One region of the Anaerostipes amylophilus genome, then DNA from elsewhere that is predicted to be linked to it. Evidence: a T-box and tRNA genes for the amino acid it is inferred to sense, from the RefSeq annotation. Region 1 holds a T-box; the other holds one or more tRNA genes.
The links. The T-box of region 1 lies ahead of pheS (phenylalanine--tRNA ligase subunit alpha). A T-box ahead of a tRNA ligase gene usually reads a tRNA of that ligase, here a tRNA-Phe.

Region 1 (15,662 bases):
CGCAAAAAGCACTGCAACGAAAAAGATGATCGCGATGATCGTACTTCCTGGCATGGAGTTGATCAGGTTTGGAAGATAGATAAATAACAGCCCCGGTCCTCCTTGATCCAGTGTTGCTCCAGTTGTTGCCATAGCTGGGATGATCACGAGTGCTGCAAGCATCGCAGCAACCGTATCAAAAAATGCAACTCTTGCTGCAGATGATGGGATGTCTTCTTCATCGGATAAATACGATCCATAGATCAATGTTCCATTTCCTGCGACGGATAAGGAAAAGAAGGCCTGTCCTAGTGCAAAGATCCATGTCTTTGGATCTAAGATGGCCGCCTTATCGACTCTGAAAATATATTGATATCCCGTTGCTGCCCCTGGCTGAAATGCCACGTAGATTCCAAGGATCACAAACAGCGCAAAGAAAATTGGCATTAAAATCTTATTGGCTTTCTCAATCCCTGCTCCTACACCAAAGATTAAAATACACATGCATAAGATCAAAGCTAAAATCTGCCAGATGTTATTTCCAAATGCAGATGCCATTGTTCCAAAACGTCCGCCAAATTCTTCGATCGTCTTTGGTGCAAGTGTTGCCCCTGTGAAAGTTCCAACAGCATATTTTAAGATCCACCCCATCACAACTGTATATCCGATTGCCATAGCAAGAGAACCAAGAACTGGTATCATTCCTAACCCTTCCCCGACTTTTCTCTTTCCTTTCTTCTCACAGACCATCCCAAATGCATCAATCGGTCCAGACCTTGCCGCACGTCCAAAACTCATCTCTCCGATCACACCAGTGGATGCGATCACAACGACAAAGATAAAATATGGGATCAAAAAGGAACCTCCCCCATACAAAGATACCCTTGTCGGAAACATCCATATATTTCCCATACCAACTGCCGAACCAATGCAGGCGAGGATAAATCCCCACCTGCTGTTAAATGATTCTCTTTTATCTTTCATATTTCAATTTTATCCTCCTGATTTTACTTTTTAAACTTCAAGTCTGTCGGTGTCAATACTCCATCATCTCCAAGCTGCTTCCATTTATATGTGAAATTCTTCTTTGCTGAATGTATCTTCTGTCTGTTGATCGTTTGACCTTTCATACCGATCAGCTGTTCATTTATGATAACATATGCTGTGTCTTTTTGCATCTGGTATTGTTTTATTTCAGGTGAAATATAGGCTGTTTTTTTGATCTTGACATCATCTTTGTTCATTTCGATGATCTGAATCTTTTTGACTGCACGGTCTGCTTTAAAGTCCACACGGTATGTCATCTTTCCTTCTTCTGTATCCACAGAAAAAGATTGGCTGATCCCAGACCCTCCTGTTTTACATAGATCCTGCACAGAAGACCTTCCTGAAGGTTCCAGATAAAATGTACCATCTGCTCTTTTATATACACTTCCAATCTGCACTTTTGTGATTCCTTTTGTTTCCTGAACATAAATTGTTGCCTTACATGACTGGCCTGTCTTTTGCCATTTATCTTTTTGGATCTCGCCATCTTTCATATTAGAGCCGCCTGAAAAATGAGTCAACTGTGGATCACCATCCATGCTGATCGTATTTTCTTTCTGATCGTATTTATGAAAAAAGAAATATCCCTTGATCTTTTTAAAATGAACAAATCCTTTTTTATCTTTCTGCCCAACGGTTGTTCCTTCCATCTCTGGATCTGGAATGTCTGGATCATCCAGACTCTTTCCTACAACTGCATAAGCACCATACAATGTTTTCTTTACTGTTCCATCCTCGTCTTTTTTTGCAAGGCGGCATCCTGATAGAGTTGCTGCCAGCATCACAACCATTGCCAATACTCCTGTTTTTCTTATTCCCCTACTCATCTTCTTTCTCCAATCTCCCGTCAAATTTCAAGATATCTCCAACATCACACTCAAGATAATAGCAGATCTTATTGATCGTTGAGAAACGTACTCCTTTTGCCTTGCCGCTTCTTAAGATTGACAGGTTTGCTTCTGTAATATGGACTTTTTTACATAGTTCTTTGGATGTCATATTTCGCTCTTTTAAGATATCATCCAAATGTATTTTAATTGCCATAACTATCATTCCTTCTATATAAACTGGTCATTTTCTTCTTTTAGCTGTTTGGTCCACTTGAAGTATTCATGGAAGATCAATGCTCCAAATGCTATGATCAATGGTTCCATGGATACGTCTGGCGCAAACGTGACATTTACATTCTGTAAAGTCGCTCCAAGCAAAAACTGATAAAAATTCAGGATAAAATCTGATATGACTGTAACCACTGCGGTAACCTTTGCGACACCTGCAAGTCTTGCCACCGTCATCATCTGCTGCTCTTCCTTATGATCTTCGATTGCTTTTACTACATGAATGATGTTGATAAATAGCAGGATTGTCATAATGATTGGTAATAACTGTAATACTGATTTAAACCATTCTATCGAAGATACATTTTGCAGTTTATTTTCGCTCTTATGAAGCAGTTCAAATGTCTTTGCATATGTGATCAAAAGCGTGTAATAACTGACTAGTGCAGCAATCAGTCCTTTCATCCCAAAATACAAGCGGCTTTTCCAATTCTTCTGGCTGTCATCTCCAAGAAAACGGATCGCTTTCATGATCAACCACATGATCAGGACGCTGTAAACGATGAATGCGTAAATAATTTTCATTACAATCAGACTGCTTTGGTCCATTGAAAAAATGTCTGGCATTTTCTGATACATGAGTCCTGGATTGATGAACATATACATGGAATAAAATAATAGTCCTGTGAATGCAACAAGGATTCCTGCGATGACTTCGATCAGGATTAATTTATTTATGTTTGATTTCATCCTATCCACCTCTAATTATTGTTTTTCGATAATTTCAAGATTATTGTAGCATGGAAATTATTGAAAAACAATAATTTTTTGAAGAAAGTTTCATTGACTTAAGTTGTAGATGAATAGAATTATAGAAATAGAACCGAGCTCATATGGTCTCGGTTCTATTTCTATAATTCTATTCTTTAATTTAGGTTATTGGTTTTAACTAGTTCCTGTCTTTTTCCGTTCTTAATCGCCCTAATAAATTCCTGACGGATCTCTTCATTTGGAATATAAACTTCTTTTTGATCAATATCATACGCTAAATATCCTAAATGTACCAATAATGTTAATACATCATCTTTATTTTTCAGTGATGTCATATCATTTTGAAATGATCCTGTATCGATTCTGCAGTGTTTTTCTCCTATCAGATCTACTATCATATCTTTTAAGCCGTCAAAGTTTAAGTCGATATAAACTCTTAGTGATTCATATGTCTCTGTCTGGGTCCAGTAGTTGCTGAATCGCTTGTTAAATATTGCTTTCATTACGGAATTCGGATTATAAATATGTCCTGTCTGTCCGAAGCAGTAGCCATCGTACCATTTTTTTGCCTGTTCAAAATCGATTTGCTGCTCTTTGCATAAATCTTTGACTTCTTGTTCTGTAAATCCTACAAATTCTGCTAATGGTCCTGGTTCCAGCATCGTGTATTCGTAGAAATCAGTTAATGCTGATTGTGTTCCGTATTTTTTGATTGGAAGAATTCCTGTCATATAGGCTCCACTTAAGAATCTTGAAACTTGTATCCCTTTAAACAATCCTCTTAACAACTGGATATATTCTTCCTGCAGTCTCTGATCTGTTTGGGCTTCTCGAAATAACGCATCCCATTCATCGATAATGATAAAAAACTTTCGTCCTGTGACCGCACTGATCTGCAGGAGTGCTTCTGGAAGTGCTATTGTTTCTTGTTCTATGCAGTCTGTAAACTCTCCTTTTAATTCGAAAATTATTTTTCTTTGAAGATCTTTTACCGTATCTTCGATATTCCGGGCATTGGTAATAAACCATGTCATGTCCCAGAATAGGACATCGCATTGATTTAAATATTGTTTGTAATGGCTTTTTTCTTCTATATCTTTTGCAATTTTTAAGTCTTTAAATAAATGCTCAGATTTTGTACCTTTTGAATAATAGGCAACTAACATCTGGGCTGCGAAAGATTTTCCGAATCTTCTTGGTCTGCTGAAACATGTAAGCTTTCTTGTTGTTCCCAGAACCTGATTGGTATATGCAATCAATTCTGTTTTATCCACATAGATATCATCTTTTAAAATATCTTCAAAGCCGTCTGCTGGCGGATTTAGATAAATTCCCATTCTGCTGTCACCTCGTTTCCTTTCTTTTATTTTTATATTAACACAAATGATGGTAAATTCCAATTTTGCTATATATAAATTCAAAAAATCCCCTGACAATATTATCTGCCAGAGGATTTTAATTCTCACTTTATTTTATTTTCAATCACAATTAAGCACGTAATTCAACGCCTAATTTCTTAAGTTCATCAAGAATCTTCTCAACGATCTTAGATACTTCTGCATCTTCTAATGTACGATCTTTTGCTCTGAATGTTAAGGAGTATGCTACGGATTTGTATCCTTTTTCGATCTGGTCTCCTTCGTAGACATCGAATAATTCGTAGGATTCAAGAAGTTTTCCACCTTTGTCTTTGAAGATCTTCTCAAGCTGTCCAACGAAGATGTCTTTCTTCATAACCATACTTAAGTCACGTTTCATTGCTGGGAATTTGGCTACTCCTTCGTATTTGCGGTCGAAGGTTGCTTTTGGTACTAATGTTGGCATGTCGATGACTGCTACATAGACTTCGCCTTTCATGTTGTAGTTATCCATAACTTCTGGATGGATCTGTCCGATGTAAGCGATCTTTTCTCCATCGATTGTGACATCTGCAGCTCTTCCTGGGTGTAAGAATGGATGTTTAGTTGTTGGTGTATATTCAGATGTTCCACCTAATCCAAGGGAATCAAGTATGTCTTCTACAACACCTTTTAATGTGAAGAAGTCACATTCTCCGTACATTCCAAGTGTCATCTGCATTCTTTCATCTGGTAATTCTGTTAATGGTAATGCTTTTGGAATATAGATATTTCCAAATTCGTATAGTCTTACGTTTTTATTTCTGTGTGCTAAGTTTGTAGCAAGAGATGTTAACATTCCGTTTAAGGAAACCGTTCTCATAATACTGAAGTCTTCTCCTAATGGGTTTGAAATCTCGATTGCCTGACGTTCTTTTGCATCTTCAGGTAATAATAATTTATCGAATACTTTTGGACTTTCGAAAGAATATGTCATTCCACCGCTAAATCCGTTCTGTTCTGCTACATTTCTGCAGACATCTTCGACACGGATCTTGAATGGTTTCTTACCGGCTGTGGATTCTCCGTTTGGTAATGTAACAGGGATGTTGTCATATCCGTAGAATCTTGCAACTTCTTCTGCAAGGTCTGCCATACGGTGAAGATCCTGACGGAAGGATGGTACGATCACTTCGTTTGTTGCTTCATCGTATCCAAGTTCGATTCTCGCAAAATATTCTAATACTTCTTCTTTGGATACATTTGTTCCAAGAAGAGCGTTCATCTTGTCTACTTCTAATGGAAGACGAATCTGTTTCACTGGATTTGGATAAACGTCAACGGCTCCTCCAACAACTTCTCCAGCTCCTAATTCTTCAATCAACTGGCATGCACGATCCATCGCTGCCATTGCATTTTCTGGGTCTAATCCTTTTTCGAATTTACCAGATGCATCCGTTCTTAAACCGATTCTCTTAGAAGAAAGTCGGATGTTTGTTCCGTCAAAGCATGCTGCTTCGAATAATAATGTCTTGATGTCATCTGTTACCATAGAGTTTGCTCCACCCATGATACCTGCGATACCGATTTCTTTTTCTCCATCACAGATCATTAAGACATTTTCGTCCAGTGTTCTTTCTTCACCATCTAATGTAGTGAATTTGTCTCCTGCTTTTGCACGGCGGACAACGATCTCTTTGTTTGAAATTGTATCAAGATCGTATGCATGCATTGGCTGTCCGTATTCTTCCATCACGTAGTTTGTGATATCAACTAAGTTATTGATCGGACGGATTCCCATTGCAGATAATCTTCTCTGCATCCATTCTGGTGATGGAGCTAATTTGATATTTTTCACAACTCTTGCTGTGTATCTTGGGCAAAGGTCTACGTCTTCAACTCTTACTTTAATGTAATCGTTGACATCTTCATCATTTCCAGTCTTTGTAACGACTGGTGGATAGAAGTCTTTCTTAAATGTAGCGGCTGCTTCTCTTGCCATACCGATCATACTGAAACAATCTACACGGTTTGATGTGATCTCGAATTCGACAACTGCATCACGAAGTCCTAAAGCTTCGACTGCATCGTCTCCCGGTTTCACATCTTTATTGAAAATGTAGATTCCATATTCTGGTGCTTCTGGGTACATATCTCTGGAACTTCCAAGTTCTTCGATAGAACACATCATACCAAAAGATTCTACTCCACGAAGTTTTCCTTTTTTGATCTTAATTCCATCTTCTGGATTCTTTCCACCGTCATGTCCTCCGGCTACTCGTCCACCGTCTAAGACAACTGGTACTAAGTCTCCTTCTGATACATTTGGTGCTCCTGTTACGATCTGAATAGTTTCATCTCCGACATTTACCTGGCAGATGATCAGTTTATCGGCATCCGGATGTTTCTCGATCTTCTCGATCTTTCCGACTACGATCTTTTCTAAGTTTTTATCTAAATATGTGACACTTTCCATGTTGGAACCAGATAATGTCATTTTATCTGCATATTCCTGTGGTGTGCAATCAAGATCAGGCACATAAGCTTTGATCCATGAAATTGGTGTATCCATTACTTTTATTCTCCTTTATTCTATCTTCTCTATTCGAAATATTCTTATCGTTTCCTAGAACTGTGATAAGAATCTCTTGTCGTTTTCGTATAACAGACGCATATCGTCGATCTCGTATTTTAATAATGCGACACGCTCTAGTCCGATTCCGAATGCAAATCCTGAATATACTTCTGGGTCGATTCCGCACATTTCAAGAACGTGTGGATGAACCATTCCGCATCCTAAGATCTCGATCCATCCGCTTCCTTTACACATACGGCATCCTTTTCCACCGCATTTGAAACATGTAACGTCTACTTCCGCACTTGGCTCTGTAAATGGGAAATGATGTGGACGGAATTTTACTTTTGTATCTGGTCCGAAGAATTCTTTTGCAAACTGCTCTAATGTTCCTTTTAAGTCTGCAAATGTGATTCCTTTATCTACAACTAATCCTTCTACCTGATGGAAAGATGGAGAATGTGTTGCATCAACTTCGTCAGAACGGAATACACGTCCAGGTGCGATCATACGGATTGGCATCTTCCCTGTCTCCATGATACGTGCCTGTACTGGAGATGTCTGTGTTCTTAACACGATATCTTTGTTAATATAGAATGTATCCTGTTCATCTTTTGCAGGATGGTTTGCAGGAATATTTAACATCTCAAAGTTATATTTATCGTATTCTACTTCTGGTCCTTCGACTACTTCGTATCCCATACCGATAAATACTCTCTCTAAATCTTCAAGAGCGATCTGGTTTGGATGACGATGTCCTTTTTCATGAGTTTTTCCAGGTAATGTAACGTCGATGACTTCACGTTTCATCTTCTCTTCACGAACTTTTTTCTTTAATAATGTCATCTCTTTTTCTAATGCTTCTTCGATGACTGCTCTGGTATCGTTAACCATCTGTCCAACGATCGGACGTTCTTCTTTGGCTACGTCTTTCATTCCTTTTAATACCTGAGTTAATTCACCTTTTTTACCCAGTACAGATACACGGATATCATTTAAGCTCTCCATTGCATCTGCTTGCTCGATTTTCTCCAAGGCAGCTTTCTTGATTGCCTCTAATCTCTCTTTCATCTGCTTAGTTCTCCTTTATTGATCTTTTCTATATTCTCGGATCAGGTTCATTTTTCTTTTTCTGTATATTTAAATAAAAGAAAAAGAACCCGTCCGCAAAGGGACGAGTTCTTGTTATATACTCGCGGTACCACCCTAATTCCTATGGTATCGTTAAACGTCTTCTTAATTACCATAAGCACTTAAGTCTCTGCGTAACGGGCAGACTCCGTTATCTCCTACTGATGCCTGATGTGAAAATGTATATTGCATCGCATTCAGAGATACAGCTACGGTGTGAATTTCGGAAGCTATGTAGCTTCTTACTGTGCACCATCAATGCCTTTAACGTTACTTATTTTATAACACCTTTAGGGGTTTGTCAATTGTGATTTTTTATCCATAGATACCAAATTTCTGTTATATTCATATAATCAATTTTTAAAATTTCTCCTGAAATATGCGGAAACGGTGCTATTTATGCTCCATGTGATAGTGTGATTGCAACTGTATATGACACCAAACATGCGATTGCTATGACTGCTGACAATGGTGCAGAAATTTTAATGCACATTGGTTTAGACACTGTTCAATTAGAAGGAGCATGGAATGTAGGCATAAAAGATTATAAAGCCCACGTTACGATTTCAAGCAAACGTATTCACGAAGCTATGGATGATACTTACTATCCAAAACGTCATGGATTCCTTCGCTACGCAAAGACATGTTTTGAGCATTACGGAGAATATGTGAAATATTGGATTACATTTAATGAAATTGACAGTATCCATCGTCACTCCTTTATTACTGCTGGTATCATTCCAGATCTTTGTGGAGAAAAAGGCGAAACACAGTGTTGTTATCAAGCATTGCACCATCGGTTTGTAGCTGTTGCAAAAGCTGCTATATTGTTACGCGAAATCGTTCCAGATGCAAAAATTGGTTCTATGATTACTAAATTAATGACATATCCTTATACTTGTGCCCCAGAAGATGTTGCTGCAACTCAACTTACTGTTGGTCTTAGAATTGCATTAATTGAACTTTATGATCGTTATAGACTAGCAGTTGATCTTCCAGAAGAAGAAGCTGCAAATATTGCTTTTTATATTATCAACGCACAAAATGATGATATCAATCACGATGCCATGCGTTATGCAAAGTTAGTAGGAAAAATCGTAAAATTAGTTATCTATATCATGCGCTACAAACCAGATAAAGAAAGCATACACTACTATATTTTCAAATCAATTTTCCCCTGGCAGTTGTGCCAGAATAATCGCTATAAACATCAGCGCACATCCTATCAATTCTCTCTGGCTTAAGTTTTGATGCAATACTAAAAATCCTGCGATCACAGATATCACGGATTCCAGACTTAAAATCAGGGAGGCCACTGTTGGATTCATGTTCTTCTGTCCAACCATCTGTAATGTATATCCAACTCCGCATGACAGTACTCCTGCATACAAGATTGGTTTCCATGCAAGTAAGATCGTACTGATCTCTGGATGCTCAAACAGTATCATTGGAATAAAGCAGATTATTCCACAGGAAAAAAACTGAATGCATGACATTTTTACTCCATCATTAAACTGTGTAAAATAATCGATCACTAAAATATGAATCGCAAATGCCAATGCACCTAAAAATACATAACTATCGCCTTTCCCAATCGAAAAGCCATCTGTAATACATAAAAAATAAAGTCCGATCAAAGCAATCATAACACTAATCCAGACAGATAATCCACATTTTTTTCCTAATAGCAAACCAAGAATGGGAACGATAATAATGTAAAAAGCTGTGATAAATCCTGCTTTTCCTACTGTTGTGTACATAATTCCAAATTGTTGAAGTGTACTTCCTATTGCAAGCGCAATTCCACAGCAGATTCCCCCGATCATTAATCTTTTTTTCTCGGAACTCGTCATCTTTTTCTTTACTTTTCCATGATTTAAAAGTGTAATGCACGGAATGAGTACAATCCCTCCTATCAATGTTCTTACGCAATTAAACGTAAATGGTCCGACATATTCCATTCCAACACTTTGTGCCACAAATGCACTTCCCCATATAATTGCTGCTAATAATAACAATAACATTCCTTTTATTTGTTTTTTCTTCATACCGTTCAATCCTTCTTTTTCATTCACATATATTTTTTTATTTTACTACGTTCGTTTTTTATACGCAAGCAAAAGAAAAAGGAGGAATATCTCTTGTAATCTAGTATTCATTGGCCTCTCTGTATATTTACAGATTCCAAAATCTTTTATTCCCAGTCATTTTTTACTTCTTCTAATTTGCTTCTTAACGTCTTTTCAAGAACAACAAATGCTGGAATAAAACTATCACGGATCAATAATATCATCTCATCAACTTCTTGTTCATTATATATATGAACAGATGTATTCCTTTTTTTTAACATCAATAACCATACTGCTGCATCATCTACAAAACTAAGTTTATATCCTAACTGTAAAATCTCTCTTGGTGACCCAGTTGCCGCTCCATCTGCTCCGTGCATTTTTAAGATTTCTTGTAATGCCTTCCATGCAAGCTCAAATGTCAAATTAAACTGTCCGATTACACCTATCCTATATATATCATTATTATCTGCCATTTCAAAATCTGCATTTTTTAACACTTCCAAGCAATTCGAAAAGTTCTCAAGCTTTTTCATATATCACCACACCATCCTTTTCTATTTCTTGTTTTAATTCCTCTGAAATTGACTTATCTGCTTCTACCACATCAAAACTTAAAAGGGAATGTACTTTTTCTTTAATATCCCAATAAAAAGAATCAAAATCTCCACCATATACAGCAATATCAATATCACTTCTCTCTGTATTGTCACCTCTTGCCCTTGATCCAAATAAAATCACTTTATTGATTGAATATTTTTTTGCAAATACAGAAATATCCCTTAAAACTCTCTCTGGAATATTATATTTCATACCCTGCTGTCTCCTGATTTTCTACATTAAATGTAATCTTATGTCTTGGGATATTATAACATCTTTTATCTATGCTATCCAATACAAGTTTCTGTTCTATACGTTAAATGTGTATTTTATTTGCAATTTTTTGAACAATTTAGTTTAATTCTACAATTTACTTTATAGACTGACTTCTCCTGTATTCTGGTCGATACTTGAAACTTCTCTTCCTATCGGGTCATAGGAAGTTGTATCTTCCTGTGGCACTTTTCCCTGAATATCATTAAGGTACCGTAGCCCTTATGAAATCTGATTCTAAAATTTATTATGATTATTCTAATTACTTTTCTGATTTCTCTATGTTTTCATGTTTTATTGCATCTCTTTTTTCTTTTCTGACTTCATAAGGTCTACGAATGAAATGTCTTTACTAATTATGCTCCCATAGTAAGCTTTGTAATATAAAATATATCGCATCATTCAAGTAGCCTTCAATCTAGTACTCCTTGTGCAGCTTTATTTTTCTGGAAAATAGTAATCATCCTCATCTAATTTTACTTTTTTTAAAATAAAATAATTTGGATATTCTTTAAATCCTGGTAATGTTGATCTATACTTTTTCATTACATTTCTTGCCTTTTTCCAACTTCCAAAATAACCAATGGGTAATAGGTTTCCTTCATCTCTATATGTTAGTTGATATACATACATATTGCATCACCTCATTTTCTAAAAATATCTTTCCATCCAAAAATTTCAATCTGATATCTTTGTCTTACAAATTTTAACATATCTTCATAAGTATTTGCTTCATATTGAATCTTTCCTTGTTGTTTATCTAAACAATACATTTCCCCACTCTCAATATTTTTCAAACACAAAAATTTTTCATGATCATAATAACAATCCATGCTACCTTGATACACTAATCTATCTTCTTGATTTCTTATTTCTATATTATGATTTTCTGAATTATGCTCTTGCTCTTTTTCAATTACATATCCTCTTAAAAGTTGAATTATGAAATATGACCTTGTTGCTCTCCAAAATCCTTCATCCCACCAAGGTTCATTCATTTTAAAATCATGAATTTCAAAAAAATCTTCTTTTCCTTTAAACCTTGGTTGTTCCAAAAGTTTTTTTCTTGCTGATTCTGCTTTCTCATATGATGAATATGCAGCAATAATCATTTCTTCATCATTTTCTGGATCTTGATCATAATATGAAAAAAATAGCTCATAAACCATTCTTATTATTACCTCCTTCAATATATTTTATACATTTACAAATTACTTATCTTCTTTTTTTGTATCGGTATCCCCTGTCTGCCCATTTTTTTAATTCACTATATTCATGTCCTTGTCTTCCTTTCCTTTTCCATTTCCCTTTTCCATAACGTTGGTCCATTTCCCTTTTTGCATAAGCATTTCCATTTTCTCCTGCTTTTGGATTATGTCCATCTGCCCAACTTGGTATATCTGATGATTTTTCTTTTTCACTCATTTTTGACTGCTTTTTCTTTTTTCCCTTACCTTTACTATGCATTATTCTATTAGCTGCTCTCCACGTAAGCCATATAGATATTCTAGTTTTAAAAGTAACTCTTCTTCCTGCATATCGTGTCTTTATCCTTCGTCTTTTCCAAGTTGAATATGATACATAAAATACCACTCCTCCTGCAACTACCTTTACTAATGTATATAATGCCACTGCATAGTGACCACTAGGATCAACATGATTTATTGGATTATTCGCACAATATACATATAAATGTTGTGTATCAGGTTTATCATTTTCTCCACGATAAGTATCTTCTATCAAAAATCTTGCATCCTCAGGATTATAATACCTTGCATTCAAATAATATAATCCTGTACTCTGGTCATAGATTCCACCCGTATAACAAACCTCATTCTCTGCTTTGTTATCTCCGTTGATTGCTGTCTCTCCAAAGTCTGTATACCGGTATGTTGCATCAGCACTTCCATCTTCTTTTACAAGACTTGTGGTACTTCCCTGGATATCTTTATGATACAACAGATAGTCCGTATGGTCACTTCCATATCTCTGTGTTGCAAGGATATTTCCATCCGTTCCGATCAGGTTCTGGGATGTCTGGCTGTTATCTCCATCCGTTGTATAGGAAACTACTCCGTCCTGATAGTAATAGTTCGTTGTTTTGCTTCCTTCCACTTTCTGGATCCTCTGTCCGTCTCCGTTATAACGGTTCTGCTGGATCACGGCTGTCTTTCCGTCTTTGTCGGTGACAGATACTTTGCTTAAGCGGTTCTCTGCATCATAAGTATAGGATTCTGTCTGTCCAGTCTTTGTATTCTTAACATCTGTCTGGTTTCCATTGGCATCATAGCTGTACTGGCGCACTTCATCAACTGGGTACCGTAGCCCTTATGAAATCTGATATTTTTTATATTATTTGGTTTATTGTGATTTTTTTAGTTACTTTTCTGATTTCACTACGTTTTCGTGTTTTATTGCATCTCTTTTTCCTTGTTTTCTGACTTCATAAGGTCTACGAGCACTTAAATTCGATACAGATTATTTCCTGCAATTCATCTTCTTTTACTTTTACCCCCTGCTCATATTGTTCCTTACCGTAATTTTGATAGGTGTCATATATTTCTTCTTTTGTTGGCTGATGACCTAAAGATTCTAGTGTTTTAAAAGATTTTTTATCGCCGAAGGCTAAAATAAATTCCCATACATCACAAGGTTTTCCGTAATGATTTTTCTTGAAATTCACTTTGTCTTTTTCTATCAAAATCTTTGCATTGTCTAAGTTTCCTGCGACAATCGCAAAATCAACTGCTCTCACTTTATAATAATCTGCCTTTGCTTTTGAATTTAATTGTTGTTCTAACAAATATTTTACTACTGAAGAATGATTGCATAGTGCTGCGATCTGCAATAATCCTACTTTATCTGAGTCTTTCCAAGAAAAATCATACCCTTGTTTTCTCATGATCTTCAATGTATCCACATTACAATGTGCTGCTGCAAAAGCTAATACCTGCTCTTTATCTTTTTTATTTATTTTATCTGATATCACAAGTTTTTGAAGTTTATGATCATCTCCATTCATTGCTGCTCGTAATCCTTGTGATATATTTTGTTTTCCGTCATATTTTTCTAATTTTTTTAAAATTTGAGGCGTGAAATAATACTGCATTCCCCAATTGCTGTTATCATTGTTTAAAAGAAATGAAACTATATCGGAATCAGGCTTTGCACCTGATTCCAATAGTCTATTTAACATGTCCATTTTCTCATTATAATTTTCAAATGGAATCCTACTTACCGTTCCTTTTAGTGCTGTTATCTCATCTCCTTTTTCATTAACATCTGCACCACTCTTTATCAATTGTGAGCATATTTGTAGCTGTACCTTTTCGCTCTCAATCTCTCTGACGGCTAATTCTAACGGCTTCGTTTTTGATGATGTTTTAATTGTTTCTTTTGCAAATTCTGCATGATTTTTCAATGCTTCCTTTACGCCTTGCATATTGAGATTACAAATAAAGGTGTATAACTGTTTTTTGGATATATCCTTGTCCTTATCTTTACTGCATCCACATATGGTAAACAAAATGTTGAAAGCATCGCAATCATAATAAAAATCTTTTTTCTTATTTTCTGACTTCACAAGGTCTATGGGGTCAAATGTCCAAATTATTTAATTCGCTCCATTATGTACACATTATTTGAAGATTTATCATCTTCATATAGTATTACATCATCGATCAAAAAGTTTATGCCTCCTGTCTTATATGTCGGTTTTTTTATAATATATGATTTGTTATCTTTTAAATCAAATACTTGCATTCCTTCATGCTCAGAATCATACATAACTTCGTCTACAATAACTTTTGTGGAATCCGCTATGGCATTTGCTCCTCCTTGAAATTCAAAAATCTTTTTATCCTTTTCATTTTTTTCATATTCATACATGACTTGTCGACCTATATCATCTTTAGTTTCCCATTTTGTATAATATAGTTTCCCATTATATACTGTTATTTCCATGTATATTGGATGATTGTCCATCTCATAATCCTCATACCATTTTATTCCTCGAATTCTCTGTTGTTTCTGCGTATTTAAATTTATCTCATAAATACCAGCTCCTCCTTTATCTATATAATATAAACATTCTCCTCCAAAACATATTTGCCTCATGTAACCTTTTATAAGAACTTTATATTTTTCTTCATTATATTGAACAACATATAAATTTGTATAATCCTCCATTATTATATACAATTTATTATGGTACATTTTTACCGAAACAACTTCTGCATTTACCCCACATTTCTTCAAATTTTCTTTTGATAAAATCTTTGTGTATTTTCCTTTGAAATTACTTTTATATATTTCTTGATTATATATATAATACAGATAATTTCCTTCTAGAGATAAGCCGCCTTTATTTACTCTCTTAAATGTTACGATTACTGATTTTTCTTTACTTTGTTTATTTACTTTTATAATTTTTTTACCATTTTCTATGTAAAAAACATAACTTTTATTTTCTACAACTGGATTTATGATTCTTAATGATCCATACCCATCATCACTTTTTATCTGCATTTTTTTAACATCTAAAATTTGAGATAATTTTCTATTAGAATTAACTTGTTTTTTCGTCGTCTTTCCATTACAAGCAGTCAGCATTATTAAACAGAAAATTAATAACAGATATCTAGTTTTTCTTTGTTTCATGTTCTTCCTCCTCATTGTATAAATTTCAAATTCCATACCGCCTTGTTATCTTTTGCAATTTTCTTGCAACTTCTACCCTCTGAATCTTTTTTCTTGTTTTCTGACTTCATAAGGTCTGCTTCATTTGTCACTTCTTTGTTTACATGTCCGTTGGCATCTTTAA
Region 2 (15,662 bases), on a different contig from region 1:
GATGCTGTCATCATATGCTCCAAATGCAAATTCCAGAACATTCATTCCTGGGAATCCTGTGTCATCTAACAGTTTGTGAACACTGTCTGTTAAAAATCCTAAGTTCTCTGCAATAACCTTCTTGTCTCCAAGTTGTTCCTTCATTGCTTCAAAGAACTCAATTCCTGGACCTTTGACCCATTCTCCATTGACTGCTGTTTCATCTTCTGCCGGAATCTCGAAATACTCGTCAAATCCTCTGAAATGATCTAAGCGTAATACATCATATAGCATGAAGTTATGACATAGTCTGTTCATCCACCATTCGTAGTTTGTCTTCTTATGATATTCCCAATCATAGACTGGATTAGACCATACCTGTCCATCTTCTGCAAATGCATCTGGAGGGCATCCTCCAACAACAGTTGGCTTTCCTTCTTCATCAACTTTAAATAATTCTTTGTGATATGTAAAGGCTGTTCCGTCCAAGGCTACATAGAATGGAAGATCTCCTACGATCTGAATTCCTTTATCATTGGCGTATTTCTTTAACTTGAGCCATTGTTTATGGAAATAATATTGACAAAAAGCGAAATAACTCTCTGGCAATTTACTCTTTTTCTTGCTCATATACTCTGTATATTCTCCAAGCCAGTACTCATTGTCTTTGACAAATTTCTTATACTCTTCGTCTGGATGGAATCTGAAATAAGCCTTTCTTAATAGTTTTCTATGATTCTGTCTTACTGTATCATAGTCAACTTTCCCCTGATTTTCTTCCTTGATCGATTCGAGTTCCTTTTTCTTAAGCAGTCCTTCTTCAAGTAGTTGTTCTAAGTCAATATAGTATGCACTTCCTGCAAAACTTGAAAACGAAAGATAAGGAGAATTTCCTGCTCCGATCGTTCCTAATGGAAGGATCTGCCAGTAGTTCTGGCCTGCTTCTTCTAAAAAGTCTACAAATTTATATGCTTCTTTTGAAAAGCATCCGATTCCGTAATCTGATGGTAAACTAAATATTGGTAATAATATTCCACTTGTTTTCATTGAATAAATTCTCCTAATTTTTTCTCATGATGCAATATAGTATATCACAAAACATACTCCTTGAACAGAAGTGCCCTTGTACTTAATTTAGTTCTATGGCTTATTTCTGGCTTTCTTCTGCAACAGCTTTTGCTACAGCTTTGCATACTCTCTCATCGAAAGCTCCTGGAATAATATATTCTTCATTTAATTCATCATCACTGATAATACTTGCGATTGCTCTTGCTGCTGCCATCTTCATCTCTTCTGTGATCTGTCCGGCTCTTGCATCTAAGGCTCCTCTGAAGATTCCTGGGAATACTAATACGTTGTTGATCTGGTTCGGGAAGTCAGATCTTCCTGTTGCGATCACCCTTGCTCCACCTTTTTTCGCTTCATCTGGCATGATCTCTGGTGTTGGGTTTGCCATTGCGAAGATGATCGCATCGTCTGCCATTGTAGATACCATCTCAGCTGTTACGATATTTGGTGCGGAAACTCCGATAAATACATCTTTATCTTTGATGATCTCCGTTAATGGACCTGTCTGTTTATCTTTGTTTGTGATCTCTGCCATCTCTTTCTGGGCTGGGTTCATCCAGTCTTCTCCTGGGCATAATGCACCTTTCTGATCAACTAATACTACATTTCCAGCTCCGAACTGTAATAATAATTTACAGATAGAGATTCCTGCAGATCCTGCTCCGTTGATCACGATGTTGGCATCTTCCATTTTCTTTCCGACAAATTTTAAGGCATTTAATAATCCGGCTGCTACAACAATGGCTGTTCCATGCTGGTCATCATGGAAAACTGGGATGTCTAATTCTTCTTTTAAGCGGCGTTCAATTTCAAAACATCTTGGTGCGGAAATATCTTCTAAATTAATACCACCGAAACATGGTGCGATATTTTTGACTGTCTTGATGATCTCTTCTGTGTCTTTTGTATCAAGACAGATTGGAAATGCATCGATATCTGCAAATTCTTTAAATAAAAGGGCTTTTCCTTCCATAACAGGCATCGCTGCTTCTGGCCCGATATCTCCAAGTCCTAATACAGCTGTTCCGTCAGATACGACAGCGACTAAATTTCCTTTTGCTGTATAGCGGTATACATCTTCTTTATTATCACGGATCTTACGACAAGGTTCTGCAACTCCTGGTGTGTAAGCTGTGCTTAGGTCATCTCTTGTCTTTACTGTTACTTTAGAACGTACTGCGATCTTTCCTTTATTTTTTTCGTGCATTTCTAATGCCAGTTTGTTGTAATCCATTTTTGTATCTCCTTTATGGTATGATGTTTCAGATTTTTGTTCTTTTATTATTGTATCATAACATAATTTGATTGACCATGTTTTTAAAAATATGGTATAATAGAAAATTACAATAAAAAAAGAAGAATGCATAACATTCTTCTTAATAAAAGAGCGGGTGATGGGAATCGAACCCACGTGATCAGCTTGGAAGGCTGGAGTTCTACCATTGAACTACACCCGCATACAATGCCCAGAGCCGGAATCGAACCAGCGACACGAGGATTTTCAGTCCTCTGCTCTACCGACTGAGCTATCTGGGCAGTTAAGTTGTTGTCTCATTTCTGCGACTTCTATACTTTATCATATTCCTCGTGTCTTGGCAAGCTTTTTTTTCAAAAAATTTTATTTATCAGCCAGATTCCTGTTTTGGTCTTAAAAATCTTGTTTTTTACGGACTCAATTGTCTCTTTGGAACTTTGTTCTTCCGCAAGATTTACAAGGAAATCTGCTTCTACAAGAATCTGATAGTCGATTCCATCGATTTGATCATATGTGTGATGATGTCCGATCAGATAGCAGACTCTCTCTATTTTTGTTTTATCGTACTGTAAGTCTTTCAACATCTTCTGCGCGATTGCTGGTCCTTCAATCTCCTGATATTTTCCTGCACTGCTGTTATATTTTTCTTCGCTTATTTTGATCCCAATATCGTGTGTTAATGCAGCCACTTCAAGAATATCTAAAGTTTTCTTATCTAATCCTTCCTGTTCTCCGATCAGTTTCGCATATGCGTGTACTTTCAGGAAATGCTGGATTCTCTTTGGGTCTCCTTTGTAATAATCGATCATTGCTGTTGTCACTTGATTTTTGTCCATCTGTCCAATCCCCTTTGATACTTTCTTATTTAATATCTTCTTATTTAATATTTTCTGAAAAAGCTAAATAGTCTTTTTTTATTTAATATCCTGATTGCTCTGTCTGCATCTTCTGCTCGTAATCCACCTGTACAAAAATCTGTCTTTACCAGATGCTTATCAAATCCATGTCTATGCCATTCGTAGTCTCCATCATCTAATATGACAAATCCTTCAATCTTCTCTTCGCACTTATCTAACCAGTCTTTGATCTCGTCTTCTCTTCTTCCACTGCTTAGATATTCTGTCTTATCTATGATCTTTAGATCGTATTTTGCTAAAATATCAACCAGGATCTGGCACCAGTCCTGTACTGCATCACTGTGTTCTGCCCATCCATATCTCCAGGAAGATGATAAAACGATCTTGGCTCCTGTTGCATCTACGATTTTCTTCAAATTCTTAATATTCTCCTCGTCTACGGAGATCAATTGGGCATCTTCAGATTTTTCAAATAACTGCTGCGAATTTAATACTCCATCTACGTCCAGAAATATAACTTTCATGTCTTTATTCCCCCTTTTACCTTTACGGCTATAAGACATGGTCCTTGTTGAGTATTATACTCTCTTTTCTCGAAAACGTAAATCCTTTTCAAATTTGCTCATTTATAATATTTTCTAATCCACCCTCAATTGCCCAATTCTTAAATTCCTGCATCTGTTCTTTCGTGTACAATTTAGGATTTTCTTCAAAACAGTATTCTTTATCTACCAAATGATATTTGGCTTCTGCCAGTGGATTATAGTTTAAGATTTCATAAGAAACATACTGATAGATTCCATTTAAATATTTTGCAATCCCTTTGATGTTCTCTCTGGTTGCAGTCATGCCTGGGATCATCGGTGTTCTTATGATTACTTTGTTTCTATTTGATGTCTCTAGTAAGTATCTGATATTCTCTTTGATCTTGCGATTTGAAACCCCTGTATAATGCATATGATCTTTCTCTGTTGCTAACTTAAGGTCTGCAAAGATACGATCTAAATATGGAAGAATTTCTTTGATCACTTCCTGCTCTGCATAAAGAGATGTCTCAATCGCAGTGTGGATTCCTTCTTTTTTACATGCTTTTAACAGCTCTTTTGTAAACTTCCACTGTAAAAGTGGTTCCCCACCTGAGATCGTAACCCCGCCGTTTCCGTGGCGGTAAAATGGATTATCTTTGCGGATTTCTTCCATAACCATCTCCACAGTCATCTCTCTGGAATCCATAGCGATCGCTCCCGTTGGACACCACTCAATGATCGTATTCCAGTCTTCATTTTTGTCAGGATGAAGATGAATCTGGTCTTCTTCCAGTGTAACTCCGTGTTCTTTTGATTTAGCAATACAAGTTTTACAATGTATGCATCGATTTTCAAAATAGATTGGTCTTTTGCGAATGGAAATTCCTTCTGGATTCTGACACCACACACATTTTAAAGGACATCCCTTTAAAAAGACTGTAGTACGGATCCCATCTCCGTCGTGCGTTGAAAATCTACGAATATCAAATACTTTTCCTGTCATCTTAAATATCTCCATAACTTGTTCTTGCGATGATCTCATTTTGCAGTTCATCGGCAAGTTCTGTAAAGTAGGCTGTGTAACCTGCAACTCTGACAGTCAATCCACGATATTGTTCTGGATTCTTCTTTGCTGCAAGCAGGTCTTCTTTTCTTACTACATTAAACTGGATATGTGGAATCTCAAGATCAACAAAAGTTCTTAAGAAATTCGCAAACTTATCAATTCCTGTCTCTGTCTTAAAAAATTCTGGAAGGAATTTCATATTCAACAATCCACCATTCGTTGTCAATGTCTTATCTAATTTGGATACAGATTTTAATACGGCTGTTGGTCCTTTGATATCTCTTCCATATACTGGAGACATTCCTCCATCTGCCAGTGGCTCCCCTGCGTATCTTCCATCTGGAGTTGCCCCGACATTTTCACCCATTGGTACATGAGCTGATACGGTATACATACCTGTGTGATATGGACCATTTCGATAATTCTTAAATGTTCTTAATCGATTCTTGAAATAATCTGCCCATTTTGTTCCCTGTTTATCAACTTCATCAATATCATTTCCGTATTTTGGAACTTTATTAACGCACATGGCTCTTAAGATTTCATATCCTTCAAAATTGTTCTTTAATGCATCAAGCATTTCTTTTTGTGTGCATCTTTTTTCATCATACACCAGCTGCTTAATCGCAGCAAGGCTGTCTGCCAGATTGGCAATCTGGATCATCTGAATTCCAGATAAATTATACTTTGCTCCCCCTGCTGTGACATCCATTCCATTTTCCATGCAGTTCTCAATAGAAGCTGATAAGAATGGAGATGGAAGAAGATCAATATGTGCCTTCTCTACTTCTTCACATGCAAGGATCATCTTATCCATAAAATAATTAATCTGTTTCTTGAATGCTGCTTCCAAGTCTTCAAATGTCTCGTATGTTTCAAGATTTCCATAATCTGGTGCGATCTTTTCTCCGGTTAAGAGACATGTTCCACCAGTTAATGTGACTTCCAATGCTTTGTTCAAGTTAAACATTGCAGAGTCACTCCATCCAAGGTTATTTCCCTGTGTTGTTAATTCTACACATCCTACGATCGCGTAGTCTCTGGCATCTTTTTCTTCGATTCCTAATTCTTGAATAGATGGGATCACTGCCTTATCATTAAAGAATTGTGGCATTCCGCTTCCTTTGGCTACGACTCTGACTGCTTCTTTTAATAACTCATCCGATGTTCCTTCGTGAAGTCTGACAGAAAGATTTGGTTGTGGAAGTCCTAAGTGCTTCTGTGATTCTAAGAATAAGAAAGAAAGATCATTATATGTATCATTTCCATTTTCATCCTGCCCACCGATCGCAATATTAAATCCGATTGGGAATCCAGCGAAATATTTAGCTCCGTGAGAATTTCTCATGTATACGATCTCATTAAATTTCAGCCATAAGCATTCAATGATCTCTAATGCCTGCTGTTTATCTAAGATTCCATCTTTGATATCTTTTTCATAATAAGGTGCTAAATGTCTGTCTAATCTTCCTGGTGAAAATGAAGATGCATTGGATTCCATCTGTAAGATAACAAATAAAAACCATGTAGACTGCACTGCTTCGTGGAATGTCTGTACTGGTCTTTCAGAAATATTCTTACAGTTTCTGGCTACTTTGATCATTGTTTGTTTTCTTGTTTCATCTGATTCATTTTCTGCCATATCCATGATCAGATCGTGATAACGGACCATAAAATGTTTGGCACCTTCCATAACGATCTTAACACTCTCATAGAAGTCTTTCTGCCCTTCTTTACATGTCTTTAATTTTTCTTCTGCCTGATCAAGTAGTCCCTGTGGTCCCATCTTTAACCATTTTACACAGTTTGGACAGATATGTCCTTGTGCATGGTCTTTCTGATTGATCTTTACAACTTTAGCGATCTCGTTGATCTCTTTTCCATATCTCTGGTTCAGGACATCTTCTAAGGATTTTCCTTCCCAATATGGTTTGATGTCTTTGCGGAATGTTTCAATATCTTCTTGATGCACATTGAAACGATCCTGCGGTCTTGTTGGAAGTGTTTCAAATTCTTTATCGACCCATGTACTTCCACTCTCCGGAAATACAACTCCATAACGGACTCCGGCTGTACGATTTCCAACGATCAGCTCATCCGGTTCTACACGAATCTCCATCTGTTCTAATGCTGCCTTTAAAGATTTGGCTCTCTGGATGATTCTTGGATCATCTTCATTTTCCTGATATGTTTTTGTGATGATCAGTGCCTGCTCAATTGATGCATATCTTGGCTCTGACAACATTTTATCTTTTAAATCTTTGATTCGTTGTGTCTGATATAATCCATCCATAGTCTTTGTCCTTTCTATTTTTCTATATGATCTTTGTCTGATATTCTTCTAATTTCTTCTTAATTTCCTCTGAAAGTTCCTTCTCACAGATAACTCCTTCTATGTCATTAAAGGTAGCATATACATAGTTCGCTTTAAAATCAAACTTATTACTTTCCATAACAAGATAGCACTGACTGCTTTTTTGTACTGCATCACGTTTCATAATGCCGTCTTCCGGAACATACGTCGTGATCACATTATTGAAAAGATCCGCACCTACAACGCCCATAAAACAAATATCAAATCGGAAATTTTCCATCATCTGTCTCGTTAATTCACCTAAAAATCCATTCTGACTGCGATTAAACTGTCCACCAAGCAAAATAAAATTTACATTTTTTGTTGTTGTAAATAATTCTGCTATATCAAGCATGCAGCTTACCACTGTAATCTGAAGTTCTCTTTTTATAATTTCTTTTGCCAATTCAATATTCGTCGTTGATGTATCAAGAAATATCATATCTCCATTACGAATCAACTCAACTGCTTTTTTTGCAATCTGTTGTTTTTCTTTTATATTCTTATCTTTTCTTGTCGATACAATATTATTATGTCCTGGATGCAATGTATCAGGGCGAACCGCTCCACCATATGTTCTTTTTAAAAGGTTCTTTACCTCCATACTTGCCAGATCTTTACGAATACAATCCTCTGTTACTTCAAAGCGTTTGCTTAGATCCTTTACTTTCACTTTTTCATTTTCTTCTAGCAAACGTAATATTTCCTGATGTCGTTCTTCTACAAACATTCTTTTTTGTTCCTCCTGTTATAAGATCATGTCATTTTTGAAGCATATTTTGACAACATATATAAATTTCCGTTTCTTTATTGATTTTTATTGCTATTTATTATTTTATATTATTTTCATCAATTGTCAAGTCACTACTTTCTCGACTATTTTAAATGACAAATTTTTTATACATAAAATACGGAATTTTACAAATACTAAATTAGAATTTTATTCATTGTTCTAAGGAGGTTTGATTTTATTATGGGAAATAAAGTTCTTGATTGCACAGCTTTGACTCTTACGATCATTGGTGCTATTAACTGGGGACTGATCGGATTCTTTCGGTTTGATCTGGTGGCATTTTTGTTTGGTGATATGAGTTGGTTGTCACGTGTGGTTTATGCACTTGTGGGATTGTGTGGATTGTATATGCTGGCGTTTTACCAACATTGTGGGGATGATGCATAAATAAAGGTTATGATAGAAGATTATCCATATGATTCATATGGATAATCTTCATAACTTTAGTTTATTGGCATCTTGAATTGAAAATTTATCTCCTTGTCAAGAAACATCTTTTGACATAGAATATTGTTTGTAACTGGATTCTTTACTTTTAGAAAGGACGAGATAAATGAAAGTTTTATTATTAAATGGAAGTCCTCGCAAAGCTGGTTGCACTTTTACTGCTTTGACTGAGGTTGCAAATACTTTAAATGCACAGGGAATTGAGACTGAGATTTTTCAGGCTGGAGATCCTTCGATTGAAAATGTGAAGGTTGCAGCTAAGATCATGGAAAAATCTGACGCTTTAGTTATTGGGTCCCCTGTTTACTGGGCTTCTCCTAGTGGTCAGATCATTGAATTTATGGATAAATTCTGTTCTCAGGCTGGTAACTTTATGCTACATAAACCTGCAGCTGCTGTAACTTCCGCACGTCGTGCTGGTACAACTGCAACTTTGGATGTTCTCTTAAAATATCTTGAATATCATCAGATGCCTGTTGTTTCCTCAAACTACTGGAATATGGTTCATGGAAATACTCCTGAAGAAGTAAAACAGGATGAAGAAGGGCTCCAGATCATGCGTACATTAGGAAATAACATGGCTTGGCTGCTTCGCTGTATTGAGGCTGGGGCTGCTGCCGGAGTTGAAGTTCCTGCTACTGAAGAGAAAATTAAAACAAACTTTATTCGATAAAATTTTGAGTTTCTTCTTATTATATAATATCTAAATATAAAAACGGAAAGAAAGGTCAGGCTGCCTTTAAGGCAATCTGACCTTTTATAAATGGTGAATATACATTAAGTATAGAAACAAGCTATTTTATAAAAATAGATTTTTATTTACTGTGCATCCTTGATCTTTTTGATCTCCTCGATCATAACAGGAAGCACTTTCATAACATCTCCAACGATTCCAACATTTGCTACATCAAAGATTGGTGCGTCTTCATCTTTGTTGATCGCTACGATGTATCCTGAATTCATGATTCCTGATACATGCTGTGTTGCTCCGGAAATTCCGCAGGCAATGTATAGTTTTGGTGCAACGATCTTTCCAGACTGTCCTACCTGATGGATCTTTGATACCCATCCATCTTCAATGGCTGGTCTTGTTGCTCCGACAACACCGCCTAAAATGTTTGCAAGTTCTTCAACTAATGCGAAGTTTTCCTTGCTTCCCATTCCACGTCCACCAGAAACGATGACTTCTGCTTCTTCTAGGTTGATCGTTTCTGCGATTTCTTTGACGCTTTCTGTGATCTTAGCTTTGATCACATCTTCTGGTACTTTGACTTCTTTTGCAACGACTTCCCCTTCTGATGGGTTCTCAACTTTCTGGAATGCTCCAGAACGAAGAGTCGCTACCTGTGGAATACTTGTAATCTTTACATCTTCTAACACAGTTCCGCCATATAGTGGGCATGTGTATACAATTTCTCCATCTTCTGCTTTGACAGCTAAGACATCAGATGCACATCCTACACCTAATTTCGCTGCGACTGCTGGTGCGATGTCTTTTCCATCTTGTGTTCCACCGATAAATACTGCTTCTGGATTTTCGTCTTTTACTAACTGTGTTAAAACTGCTGCATATGCATCCAGATTATATTCTTTATAATCTTCGCTATCGACACAGATGACCTGATCGGCACCTGCCTCTGCTACTTTTTTCGCTGCATCTGCTACACCGCTTCCGATAACAACCGCTGTGACTTTCTCAGCATGTTCTTTGGCTGGTGAGAGCATTTCTAATCCAACTTTCACTGGATTTTCTTCTGCAGTTTCTACATATACCATGATATTCTTATATTCTGCCATGTCCTTTGTTCTCCCTTCCTAGAATACTTTGGCATCTGCCATCATAGCGACTGCTTTTAATGCTGAATCTTCTTCTGTTTCTTCCTGAATCTTGATTCCGGCTTCTTTCTTTGCTGGCTCATATAATTTGATCACCTGAACTTTTGCATTGTCTGCACCGACTTTTTCTTTTTCAAGATCCGCAAGATCAGCTTCTTTGATGTCACCGATTGGTTTCTTTCTGGCTGCCATTTTATTCTTGATCGTTGGGTAACGTGGATCATATTCTGGTTTTGTAACAGTAACAACACATGGTGCAGAAGCTTCTACTGTACGATATCCTTCTTCTGTTTCCTGTTTAGCTGTTACTTTGTCACCGTCTAAGGCAATTTCTGTGATATTTGTGATCACTCCGACTCCAAGTTCATCGGCTAACATGATTCCACCTTGTCCAAGTGCGGCATCTGTTGCTTCTTTTCCTGTGAAGATCAAGTCGAATTTCTGACCATTATCTGCTTCTAATTTTGCTACTACATTTTTTAAGATATTTGCGATTCCTGTTGTGTCAGAATCTTTGAAAGCATCATCACTTACTAAAAACGCGTGATCTGCTCCAACTGCAAGGCAGTTCTTTAAGGAGTTTTTCGCTCCTTCTTCTCCAACACATACAATGGTTATTTCTCCTTCTGAGGATTCTTTTAATCGTGCTGCCATTTCAAGAGCATAGGTGTCAAATGCATTTACAACAGGTGTAACATTGGCTAAATCCGGTGCTCCATCTGCATTTAAATGGATTTCTACAGAATCATCCGGAACCTGTTTCATACAAACTAAAATGTTCATTGTCTTACTCCTTCTTATTTTTATCTTCCAATTGTATTGTTAGCGATTACGATTCTCTGGATTTCGTTACTTCCTTCGAAGATCTGGAAGATCTTAGCATCTCTTAATAATTTTTCTACTGGATATTCTCTGCTGTATCCATATCCACCAAACATCTGGATTGCTTCAGAAGCTACTTCCATTGCGATATCTGATGCATAGCATTTTGCGATCGCTGCTTCTTTGGAATGTGGTAATCCCATATCCATCTTTGTTAAGGCATGTGCAACCATCTGACGAGCAGTCTCTGTCTTGATTTCCATATCAGCTACTTTAAACTGCATTGCCTGATTTTTGATAACTGGTTTACCAAACTGTACTCTTTCCTTGGCATATGCGATACCTTCGTTGATACCACGCTGTGCGATACCTGTTGCAACGCATCCCATCCATGCTCTTGCCTGGTCTAATGTCTTCATAGCGATTGGGAATCCTCTTCCTTCTTCTCCGATCAGATTTTCTGCTGGAATACGGCAGTCTTCTAATACAACATCACATGTGTTAGATGTACGGATACCCATTTTATTTTCTTCATTTCCTGTGCTTAATCCTGGAGTTCCAGCATCAACTAAGAACATAGAAATTCCTTTTGTACCTTTTGTTTTATCTGTCATTGCTGTGATGCAATAGAAAGATGCGATACCACCATTTGTGATGAAGCATTTTCTTCCATTTAATACCCATTCATCACCATCTTTGACAGCTGTTGTTGTACCTGCACTTGCATCAGATCCTGCTCCTGGTTCTGTTAAACAGAAAGCTCCAAATCCACCATCAATAATCTTCTGGCATACATGTTTTTTCTGTTCTTCATTTCCTGCGATCAGTACTGGTTTTGTTCCTAATCCACTGGCTGAGATTGTTGTTGCAAATCCTGCATCCGCGATAGCCATTTCTTCGATCAGTGCTGCAACGTCAACTCTTGATAATCCTGGTCCACCATATTCTTCTGGTACTTCTAATGAATGTAACTGCATTTCAATGGCTTTGTCATAAATTTCTTTTGGCCATTCTCCACTAACGTCATATGCTTTACACTGTTCTTTTACTTCGTTTTCACAAAATTCGTGTACATCCTGTAATAAGTCTTTTGCTTCCTCTGAAATTAAATATGCCATCTTGATATCCTCCTAAAATTACCTTAAAAAGCTTTGTCTATGTTTTTTGTTTATGTTTGTCTTATTATTTTTATATAACTTATAATTTGTAACAGATCTTACCTGGATTTAAGATCATATTTGGATCAAATACTTCTTTGACACCTTCCATGATCCTCATCTGAACTGGTCCGAGAGATTCTGCTAGATAATCCATCTTTCCATGTCCGATTCCATGTTCTCCAGAAATCATTCCACCAAATTCTGTTGCTTTTGCATATACTTTATCCATAAAGACTGCAACCTGTTTCTTAAATTCTGCTTCTTCCATGTCATTGCTGCATGCATAGATATGTAAGTTACCATCTCCAGCATGACCAAAGCTCTTAACTCTGAAATCAGCTTCTGCTTCCAATGATTTTGTATATGTTAAGAATTCTGCGATCTTATTTGTTGGAACTACAACGTCGCATTCATCTAACAGTACAGTATCTGCTTCAATCGCCTCAAGTAATGCTCCACGGACAGCCCATGCATCTTTCTTTAAGGCTGGTGTATCAGCAACTAATACATCGATCGCTCCTGCTTCCACTACAACTTCTGCTGCCTGTTCTACGATATCTTCTAACTGTTCTTCAGAATTTCCATCAAATGTTGCCAGTAAATAAGCTCCAACTTCCGTACCTTCCATTTCCTTTGGATAAACCTGTTTTCCAAGGAATTTTTCTGTATCCATTACAACTTCTTTTTCCATGAATTCCAGTGCCTGTGGTGCTAAATGATTCATAAAGAATTTTGGTACTGTTGCGATACAATCTTCCAGATTCTCATAAGGAATGATCAGACTGATCACTGATTTTGGTGCTGGGATCACTTTTAATGTAAGTTCTGTGATAATACCTAATGTACCTTCAGAACCGATCATTAAGTTTAATAAGCTGTATCCTGAACTTGTCTTTGATACAGTAGCTCCAAGTTTCACAATCTCACCTGTTGGAAGTACAACTGTCATAGCTCGTACATAATCTCTTGTACAACCATATTTAACAGCTCTCATACCACCAGCATTTGTTGCTACATTTCCACCAACGGTTGCAAATTTCTCACCTGGATCTGGTGGATATAATAATCCTTGTTTTTCTGCATCCTGAGCAAGATCATTTAAAAGGACTCCTGACTGAATCTTAACTACAAAGTTTTCTTTGTCATATCCAAGAATCTTGTTCATCTTTGTAAGAGAGATCATAACACCGCCACCGATACTTACGGCTCCTCCTACTAATCCTGTTCTTGCACCACTTGGGGTTACAGGAACCTTGTTTTCATTACAAAGTTTTACAACGGCTGCAACTTCTTCTGTCGATGTTGCTTCTACCAAAACTTCTGGTTTTGCTTTTCCGTAGATTGCCATTTCATCATGGGTAAAATCTTCATTGATCTCATCACCCACTAAGACACGTTTCGGAGCGATCTCTTTGAATTTCTCGATCATCTCTGGTGTCACCTTGTTATACTGATACTCACTCATCTATCTTCCTCCTTAAAAGTTAATACCTTTTTTATCTCTTGGAAATGGTGTTCCATTTTCCTAGATCAGTCTTAATCCGAAATAGCAGACAAGACCATAGATTACTGCAAATAGTACGAAATATTTAATAACCTTTGTTAAGATCTCACTTTCTTTTCCAACCGTTGCTGTTGCCGCTGTCGCTACTGCGATACTCTGTGGGGAAATGATCTTTCCTGCGGTACTACCAACTGTATTTGCTGCTACCAGCCAGATCTGGTTGATATTTAATTCTGCTCCTGTACTTGCCTGTAATTTAGAGAACAGAACACTGCTTGATGTAGAACTTCCTGTAACAAATGTTCCAATAGATCCGATCAGTGGTGCAACAAGTGGATAGAAACTTCCTGTTACTCGAACGATAAAATCTGCAATAGACTGTGTCATTCCGCTGTATCCCATGATCTTTGCAGTTGCAAGTACTGCCATAATCGTAATAATTGTTTTTAACATCTGTACGATAGTTTTTCCTAATACACCAAAGATTTCTCCGATCGGACATTTCTGAATGATTCCTCCGATAAATGCTGCTATAAGGATCAAGACTCCTGGTGTTGCAACCCATGTAAATGTATATGGTGCTGCGCCTTCTCCTGTGTAGATCGGTACATTTGATTTGATCGCTGATAATGGATCATGAATCGCTGGTACCAATGTGGATGTCAGTAATAGGAATACCAAGACTAAAATAAATGGACTCCATGCAACCAATGCATCTTTGACTGTCAATGATCTTTCGTCTTCTTTTTCTTCGATCTCAACATCAAATTTACTTGATTTACCCTTAAGCATGACTTTCGCTAAGATAATCGTGACTGCCATACTACATACAGATCCAATGACTGCTGGAAGTTCTGCTCCGATAAATTTTGCTGTCAGATACTGTGGAATCAAAAATGAAACTCCAGACATCAATGTAATAAATAAAATTTCTTTATAATCGCCAAGTCCTTTGGCTCCCTCGTGTTTTCCTGTGATAAAAACAAGGAAGAAAGGAACTAAAATTACCATAATTGCTAATTGAAGTACAACGTAAGATGCTGTCATATGAGGACTGAATCCTGTAACATTTGCTGCGGTAACAGTTGGAATTCCGATGGATCCAAATGCAACTGGTGTGGTATTCGCTACCAGACAGATCATCGCTGCAAAGATTGGATCAAATCCGAGTCCGCAAAGGATTCCTGCTGGAATTGCTACGGCTGTTCCGAATCCTGCCATACCTTCCATAAATCCTCCAAATCCCCATGAGATGATAAGAACAAGGATTCTTTTATCCTTTGATACGGAAGTTAACATCTTTTTGATAAGTTCCATGTTTTTCGTATGTACGACCAAGTTGTAAGTAAACACTGCTGCCACGATAACCAGACAGATTGGCCAGATTGCCATTGCAAATCCTTCTAACCCTCCTGTCAGGACATCAATAATCTTCTGCTTCCACAAAAAAAGTGCTTCAACGGCTGTGATGATCAAAGCGATCGGACATGCTACATGACCTGCCATCTTTAATCCGCTTAATGCAATGATCAGCCAGATGATTGGAAGCATCGCTAATAAAAAGTGAATGAACATTCTAGGTTCTCTCCTTTCTTTTCAAATATGAACGGTTCCCGATATCCTATTTTTAGCGTATACGCGACATAGTAAGATTGGTCCTACCAGTTACTGTACTTATATGGTAGGACTAATTTGATAAAAAGTCAAGTTATTTATTTTACAAACATGTTTATTTTCTTTGAAAATTGGTATTATTTTTAGCTAAATTGCACAAAAAACAGCATTCTTCTCTTTGATGGTCCGACCAATTTAAGCCATTTGTAAGAATGCTGTTTTTTACTTCTTTATTAAATTTTCATCATTTTTTACAAAATTCGATTTTATTCTTATTTTTTGATTTTTCTTAAACTTATATCCTTTTTCTGCACTTGATACATAAAACAATCGATAACAGAATGGAAATCATATCCCTTATATCCGCTTTGTATTGATTGT

Region 2: it has a tRNA-Phe gene. The T-box ahead of pheS (phenylalanine--tRNA ligase subunit alpha) is inferred to sense a tRNA for this amino acid. The anticodon was not compared.

Annotation. Positions count from the first base shown of each region.
Region 1 covers NZ_JAOQJG010000003.1:139,389-155,050, reverse strand. Annotated here, with positions in the region: gene OCV53_RS05195 (sodium-dependent transporter) at 1-963, opposite strand, end outside; gene OCV53_RS05190 (hypothetical protein) at 987-1,853, opposite strand; gene OCV53_RS05185 (helix-turn-helix domain-containing protein) at 1,846-2,070, opposite strand; gene OCV53_RS05180 (hypothetical protein) at 2,085-2,834, opposite strand; gene OCV53_RS05175 (AAA family ATPase) at 3,011-4,192, opposite strand; gene pheT (phenylalanine--tRNA ligase subunit beta) at 4,344-6,764, opposite strand; gene pheS (phenylalanine--tRNA ligase subunit alpha) at 6,819-7,838, opposite strand; T-box leader at 7,935-8,166, opposite strand; gene OCV53_RS05155 (family 1 glycosylhydrolase) at 8,255-9,142, shown strand; gene OCV53_RS05150 (DMT family transporter) at 9,065-9,946, opposite strand; gene OCV53_RS05145 (HI0074 family nucleotidyltransferase substrate-binding subunit) at 10,093-10,503, opposite strand; gene OCV53_RS05140 (nucleotidyltransferase family protein) at 10,490-10,780, opposite strand; gene OCV53_RS05135 (hypothetical protein) at 11,279-11,473, opposite strand; gene OCV53_RS05130 (hypothetical protein) at 11,485-12,009, opposite strand; gene OCV53_RS05125 (RHS repeat-associated core domain-containing protein) at 12,056-13,144, opposite strand; gene OCV53_RS05120 (ankyrin repeat domain-containing protein) at 13,293-14,261, opposite strand; gene OCV53_RS05115 (hypothetical protein) at 14,450-15,499, opposite strand; gene OCV53_RS05110 (hypothetical protein) at 15,639-15,662, opposite strand, start outside.
Region 2 covers NZ_JAOQJG010000001.1:111,193-126,854, forward strand. Annotated here, with positions in the region: gene malQ (4-alpha-glucanotransferase) at 1-1,026, opposite strand, end outside; gene OCV53_RS00545 (NAD(P)-dependent malic enzyme) at 1,127-2,281, opposite strand; tRNA gene OCV53_RS00550 (tRNA-Gly) at 2,434-2,504, opposite strand; tRNA gene OCV53_RS00555 (tRNA-Phe) at 2,511-2,583, opposite strand; gene OCV53_RS00560 (HD domain-containing protein) at 2,656-3,138, opposite strand; gene OCV53_RS00565 (HAD domain-containing protein) at 3,183-3,683, opposite strand; gene OCV53_RS00570 (glycyl-radical enzyme activating protein) at 3,772-4,704, opposite strand; gene OCV53_RS00575 (glycyl radical protein) at 4,691-7,045, opposite strand; gene OCV53_RS00580 (DeoR/GlpR family DNA-binding transcription regulator) at 7,068-7,835, opposite strand; gene OCV53_RS00585 (DUF378 domain-containing protein) at 8,079-8,285, shown strand; gene OCV53_RS00590 (flavodoxin family protein) at 8,452-9,018, shown strand; gene OCV53_RS00595 (electron transfer flavoprotein subunit alpha/FixB family protein) at 9,165-10,142, opposite strand; gene OCV53_RS00600 (electron transfer flavoprotein subunit beta/FixA family protein) at 10,161-10,964, opposite strand; gene OCV53_RS00605 (acyl-CoA dehydrogenase family protein) at 10,985-12,121, opposite strand; gene OCV53_RS00610 (FAD-binding oxidoreductase) at 12,201-13,628, opposite strand; gene OCV53_RS00615 (L-lactate permease) at 13,689-15,242, opposite strand.